One region of the Arthrobacter sp. NamB2 genome, then DNA from elsewhere that is predicted to be linked to it. Evidence: riboswitches for the same ligand, from Rfam matches in the RefSeq annotation. Region 1 holds a riboswitch; each other region holds the start of a gene.
The links. A riboswitch is a leader RNA that binds a small molecule or an ion and turns the genes downstream of it on or off. The one in region 1 is predicted to bind cyclic di-GMP.
Positions count from the first base shown of each region.

Region 2: another riboswitch for cyclic di-GMP. It lies ahead of FDK12_RS14620 (response regulator transcription factor); the one in region 1 lies ahead of FDK12_RS06115 (glycoside hydrolase family 26 protein).
Region 3: another riboswitch for cyclic di-GMP. It lies ahead of FDK12_RS15215 (hypothetical protein); the one in region 1 lies ahead of FDK12_RS06115 (glycoside hydrolase family 26 protein).

Region 1 covers NZ_SZWI01000002.1:507,626-509,819, reverse strand. Annotated here, with positions in the region: gene FDK12_RS06120 (ROK family transcriptional regulator) at 1-615, shown strand, start outside; cyclic di-GMP riboswitch class I at 809-883, shown strand; gene FDK12_RS06115 (glycoside hydrolase family 26 protein) at 900-2,156, shown strand.
Region 2 covers NZ_SZWI01000010.1:25,042-27,235, forward strand. Annotated here, with positions in the region: gene FDK12_RS14615 (ArgP/LysG family DNA-binding transcriptional regulator) at 1-612, shown strand, start outside; cyclic di-GMP riboswitch class I at 708-782, shown strand; gene FDK12_RS14620 (response regulator transcription factor) at 917-1,750, shown strand; gene FDK12_RS14625 (Hpt domain-containing protein) at 1,764-2,194, opposite strand, start outside.
Region 3 covers NZ_SZWI01000003.1:194,824-197,017, reverse strand. Annotated here, with positions in the region: gene FDK12_RS07430 (glycosyltransferase) at 1-504, opposite strand, end outside; cyclic di-GMP riboswitch class I at 782-856, shown strand; gene FDK12_RS15215 (hypothetical protein) at 874-2,046, shown strand; gene FDK12_RS07420 (NADPH-dependent F420 reductase) at 2,161-2,194, opposite strand, start outside.

The DNA.
Region 1 (2,194 bases):
GGCGCCACCGAGGGTTACGCGAACTACGCCTCCGTCTACATGGGGTCCGGCATCGGCTCGGGCATCGTCATGGACGGCACCATCTACCAGGGTGTGAGCTCGAATGTCGGCGAGATCGGGCACGTCACGGTGGATGCGAGGGGACTCCAGTGTCCCTGCGGCAACATCGGCTGCCTCGAGCTGTACGCGAGCCCGAGGATCGTCGTCGCGCAGGCAGCCGAAGCTGCTGCCCGGGGTGACCTCGACATCCCGTTGACGGGAGTGATCTCCGAAGACTTCGCTGCCGTGGGGACGGCCGCGACGAACGGTGACGGGACCGCCCTGCGACTGATGCACGAGTCTGCCGAGTACGTGGCGAGCGCGGTAATCTCAATGGTGAACCTCCTCGATCTGCAACTCATCGTGCTCGCCGGCAGCGCCTTCTCGACCGCCGGCGGCTTCTATGTGGACATCATTGCGGAGGCCCTGTCGCACCGGGCCATGGCACGAGCCATTCATCCCGTGGAGGTCCGCCTGTCGGTCAACGGGAACGACGCGGCGGCCCTCGGAGCCGCAACCCTGGTCCTGCAGGACCGGTTGTCCCCGCGCACCCTGCGGTCGGTGTCCTTCGCCTGATCCGATCCGGGCCGGACGATGACGCCTACCGGGGAGGACGGGAACCGGGAACCGGGCGAGCCCTCCGTCCTGCGCGAGAACTGCAGGAATCCTTCGCCATCCTTGGGCTCGCAGCGACCCACAGGACAGGACGTGCGGGGACAATGGGAGACGTTCCGCCGCCAGGGTGGAACACGGCGCACGGGCACTCGCCCGGCGTCGAGGGCAAACCCGGCGCGAGCCGGGGACGCAAAGCCACGGGACCCACGCGGTCAGCCGGGCTACCGACCAGGTAGGTGCCGATCATGCTTCCAGCCACCGCTACCCCATCATTCGTTGGCCCCGTCCGAGGAACAGCCTTCCGGCTCCTCCTCCTCGCCACGGCGATCGCCACCTTGATGGTCGGGCTGACTCCTCCTCCCGCCCAGGCGGCCCCGGCCCAGCCGGCAAGGATCACGCTCAGCAGTACTGCCGGGGAGCCGGGTACGCCGGTGGCCGTGACGGGAGCAGGATTTCCCAAGCGGAGCAAGGGGACAGTGGTCGCCGGCAGCGCCAGGGTCGCCATCACGACGACGTCCACAGGCTCCTTCCAAGCGTCGATCGTGATGCCTGCCCAGCCGGGTCAGGTCTCGGTCACGGCTACGGTCGGTGCCGCCGTCGCGACAGTTTCCTTCACCGTCGTCGAACCCGCGCCCGTGAACGACTCCCCCAAGTCCCTCCGATTCGGGATCGGCACCAACGGCGGGCCCTCGGCCGGCGGCGAGCTGGACGAGGTGGCCGCCCTCGCGGGAGAGGCGCCCTCGATCGTGCTCTCCTACAAGGACTTCAACCAGCCGGCGCCGATCGCGGAGCTCGACGCAGCGCGCGCCCGCGGAGCGGAGACCCTCCTGACCTGGGAGCCCTGGACCTGGGGAGGCGGCACTTCCCAGCCCGCCTACTCCCTGGACCGGATAGCCGCCGGGGACTACGACGCCTACCTGCGCGAATGGGGCATCACGCTCGCGACGTGGGGTCAGCCCGTGTACCTGCGGTTCGCCCACGAGATGAACGGCGACTGGTACCCGTGGGCCGAAGGCGTCAACGGCAACGGGTCAGGCGACTACATCGCGGCCTACCGCCATGTACACGACGTCGTCGCATCGACCGGTGCCAGCAACATCAGCTGGGTCTGGAGCCCGAACGTGCCCTACTGGGGTTCGACCCCTTTGGAGGAGCTGTACCCGGGCCCAGGGTATGCGGACGTCGTGGCACTGGATGGATACAACTGGGGCACGTCGCAGTCCTGGAGCGGCTGGCAGGAACCCGAGGCACTGTTCGGCGAAGGCCTGGCCCAGCTCCGCACGCTCGCTCCCGGCGTCCCGATCATGATCGCGGAGACCGCCTCGGCCGAGACCGGCGGATCGAAGGCCCAGTGGATCACCGACTTGTTCGGCTATCTCTCGGCGCAGCAGGATGTCATGGGGCTCGTCTGGTTCCACATCAACAAGGAAGCCGACTGGCGCATCAACAGCACCACGGCCTCGGCTGATGCGTTCAGGGCCGGCCTCGCGAGCCGCCGCTGACGCACCGGGTCAGTGCTTGACCGAGCCATTCGTCGTAC
Region 2 (2,194 bases), on a different contig from region 1:
ACGATCGTGGTCAATGGCGATTCCCTGCACACCTGGGTGCTTCCCGCCCTGGTTCCGGTTGCCGAGTCGCTGCAGATCGAGATGCTGCGCGAGGACCAGGAGTACTCCCTCGAACTACTGCGCAGCGGCGCCGCGGCCGCGGCCATCACGTCCGTCAACGCGCCCATGCCCGGCTGCTCCTCCCATGCGCTGGGCATCATGCGCTACATCCCCGTCTGCACGCGTGAATTCCGGCAGACATGGTTCCGCGACGGCGCGACGGCGGAGCAGCTCGCCCTGGCCCCCGTGATCGTGTTCGATCGGAAGGACGACCTTCAGGACCAGTACCTCCGGTCACGGACGCGCCGCGTCCTCGACCCTCCGCGCCACTACGTTCCTGCAGCCCAGGAGTTCAAGGATGCCATCAGGCTCGGCATGGGCTGGGGACTCGTCTCCGAACTGGAACTGGGTGAAGATCCGCAGGACCTCGTGCCGCTTTCACCCGGCGGTCCCGTGGACGTCCGCCTCTACTGGCAGCAGTGGCGCCACGGCTCGACGGCCCTGGCGACGGTCGGCGAGGCCGTGCGGCAGGCCGCCGCCGTCCTCCGCCGGCCCGCGACGGGGGCTCCGTGAGGACGCGGGGACGACTGCACCGCGCGCCGGGCAGGGGGTGTCCGGTCGCGGAAGCGCCCCGGGCGGTTGCTAATATCGAAGGGCGGGCAACCGCTCGTCGATAAGGGCAAACCCGGTGCGAGCCGGGGACGCAAAGCCACGGGACCCACGCGGTCAGCCGGGCCGCCGAAGGGAACAGGTCCACGAACAATGCCTCGGACGCCTCACTTTCATACGGTCCCCGCAGCAGCCGATCCCTCCGCGGTTGCATACCCTGATCCCGGCCGGCGTCGTGCGCTGCGGAACCGGCGCGGAGCTCCGGGTCATGAGTAGCTCCCCCTCCACGGACCGCCGCTCGGCCGTCGTCATCGAGGACGATCTGGACATCCGGAACCTCGTCTGCGCCATCCTCGAGCAGTGTGGCTTCCAGGTCAGTGGTGCGGCGACCGGCAGGGACGGGGTCGCCGTCGTGCGCAGTGAACATCCGACGGTGGTCACCCTGGACGTCGGCCTGCCCGATATCGACGGGCATGAGGTCCTGCGGCGGATCCGCTCGACGACGGACTGCTACGTCATCGTCCTGAGCGGACGAAGCGACGAGATGGACATCCTGACGGCACTGCAGGCGGGAGCGGACGACTACGTCCTGAAGCCGTTCCGCCCTCGGGAGCTGAGGGCGCGTATCGACGCCATGCTCCGGCGGCCCCGCATCGGACGGAAGTCGCAGGTGGAAGAAGCACGGGACGTGCCGCTCCAGTCGTCCGCGCCTGTCGCTTCGAGTGGGACGACCGCAGGACTCACGGACAACGACCCGGCAGGTCAGCTCCTGACACGGGGCGCCCTCGTACTCGACGGCGATGCCCGGACCGTCACGTGCACCGGCGTCGAACTGCCGTTGACCAAGACCGAGTTCAACCTGTTGCACGAACTCCTGAGGAGCAACGGGGCGGTCCGGACCAAGGAGGAACTGGTCCGGGTATCCCGGGGCACGGACTACCGCGGCTACAACTTCGTCAGCCGCACGGATGAGCGGGCGATCGAGGTGCACATCGCCAATCTCCGCCAGAAGCTCGCGAGGGCGGACGCGGACCCTGACCTCATCACCACAGTGCGCGGCGTCGGCTTCCGCATCATGCCGCGGAGCGTTGATCCCCGCTAGGTGGCCGTCGCAGTCAGGGTCGCCTCGGATAGGTGGCGCGGAGCTCGTGCTCGGTGTCGGAGGCGCAGGCGCGCAGCAGCGTGATCGAGCGCCGGCAGGCGTCGAGGTCTGCAGCCGAGAGGAAACGCTGGACGGCCAGCGCCGCCTGGGCCAGCCGGCGGGCTCCCACCATCACCGACGACGTCGTCAGGCTGAGGACGGCGTCCCGGGCTCCTGCCAGGTCACCGTCCTGGAGCCGCTGCTCCAGTCGGCGGACCTTCCCGTCGAGCGTCGCCGAGAAGTCCAGCGCGAACCGTCCGACCACGGACGGGTCGGAGAAGTCGTCCTCCATGTCCTCAAGGACGCGGAGATCGATCAACGGGGCGGCTCTGCCTCCCGCGACCGGATCGCCGACGGCGTCCTTCGGCAGGGTCGCCGGCCCGCCGTCCTGCTGCAGGCCAGGAC
Region 3 (2,194 bases), on a different contig from region 1:
GCCGGCTTTGGCGTGCCGCGGCATGTCCTTCCAGTCCGCGGACCGCGTGATCCAGCCGATGCCTTCGGCTTCTGCAGCGGCTCGTACCTCGGCGCGGTTGCCGTCGTCGAGGATCCAGGTCTTGTGCGGGTAGCGGATGTTCTTCGCAGCCCGCGCCGTGGTCAGGACCAGGTCCAGCGGCTCGTTGTAGGTGGTGATGAAGACGTCCACGGTGAGACCTGCAGGAGCCTCCGGGGCCCGGCGTTTCTTCAGCTTCCACACCGTGAAGCCGAACAGCAGTGAGTCGATCAGCGAGTAGGTCTCGGCCAGGACCAAGGGGATGGCGATCCACCAGGCGTCCCAATTGATGGAGTAGAGCCATCTCCAGACGATGTAGTTGAGGCCGAGGACCGCCGTCACGAGCACGATGGCCCGAATAAGGAGAGTCCTGCCGCTCGATGACGGCTCGGACTCCGGATTACGGGTGCTGCCCACGGATCCATCCGCCGGCGGTGTCGTCGCCATACTCCAGCACGCTCCATATCCTGCTCGTCTGCCTCTGGCACTGCTTCGTGACGCGGGAGCGCCGGGATTGCCCGACGTGCCGGTCAACCGGTCGTTGCGGGCCCCCGAAGCATGGAACAAAGGTACCCGAGTGCAGCGGTCGGCGTAGTGCGTCGCGGAGGTGCGCCAATACTGTGGAAGTTCTGCGGATTTTGCGTCACGACTCCAGCACTCGGTACGGAAGGATCGAGATGCCGACGACCAGCTGAGCGGGCCGAAGGCGCGCTAGGGCAGCCGCTCAGCGAAAGGGCAAAGCCGGTGCGAACCGGTGACGCAAAGCCACGGAACCCTCGAGGTTCGCCGGGCTACCGAACAGCAAGGGGTTCAGTCATGCTCTCATCAACCGCAGTGCCCGTTGCCGGCCGACCGATGCGCGGCAGGCGGAGATTCGTTCTTGGCGCCGCTCTGGCAGCGGTCCTGATGGCAACGTCCGTGTCCGTGCCCGTCGCCGCCGCCGACACCACTGCGCCGGCAGCCGATCCGGGGCCCGTGGGTGACTTCGCGTGGAACGGCTTCAACTGGAAGAAGCGTTTCTGGAGTGGTGCACCGAACTACAGCAAGTTGTTCGATGCCGCCAACGTGAGCAACCCGGACACCAATGGCCACGTAACGATGAAGCTCTCCAACCCGACCGGACAAGCCGCAGTGGGAGCCGAATTCAGCACCACGCGGCAGGGCTTCGGGTATGGAACCTACAGCACCACCATCGAGAAGGACCTCACGACGCTGCAGGACGAGGTGGTGTGGGGCTGCCTCTTCACCTACGATCCTGCCGCAGCCCCTGGGTTCAACGAGATAGACCTGTGCGAGGCCAGCGCCTGGGGTGGCGGAGCCAGCTATGGCGAGAACTGGCCCGTCACCCAGGGTCACGGCTACTGGTTCGACGCCAGCAAGGCTCCGGGACTCGGCAACCAGACCGTCACCTTCGACGTCACCACCAACCCCGTCCTCACACACCGCATGGTGTGGGAACCGAACAAGCTCACGTTCGAGACCTTTGCGGGGGAGGGCTACACCGGCCCCCTGCTCAAGCGCACCGTGCTGCAGGGCGAGAACGTCCCCGAGCCGGCGCGCGAAGCGATCCACTTCAACCTCTGGGTGACCGGCGGCGGTGGCGGCAACCCTGCCCAGGTGAAGCCGGAGCAGGTGGTCGTGCGGGACTTCTCGTTCGTGCCCGCCGCCGCGCAGCCTGGTGTGACGCCGACGCCGACGCCGACTCCGACTCCGACTCCGACGGCAACCCCGACGGCAACCCCGACTCCGACTCCGGCACCGGCCCCCGCAATCACGCTGAAGGCGACCAACTCCAAGGCGGGCCCCCTCAGGTCGACGACCCTCACGTGGACGGGGGCCCAGGGCTCCACGGTGTCGCTGGTGGCCGACGGTGTGCGGCGCGCGATACCGAACACCGGCCGCTACACGGCGACGACCAAGACCAGTTCCGTTCGATACCAGGTGTGTGACGCGACGCGGTGCTCACCCGTGGTCCTCGGCGCGAAGTAGGACGACCGCCACGCGCGAGCGGACCTGACCCGAGGTACGCGCGTCTTCGGTGGCTGCCGCCCAGGAGCACCGGCTCCACGAGCCGGTGCTCCCGGGGACGCGTTTCCGCCCGGCTCAGCCCATCTCGGCGTAGCGCTTCGCCTGCGCC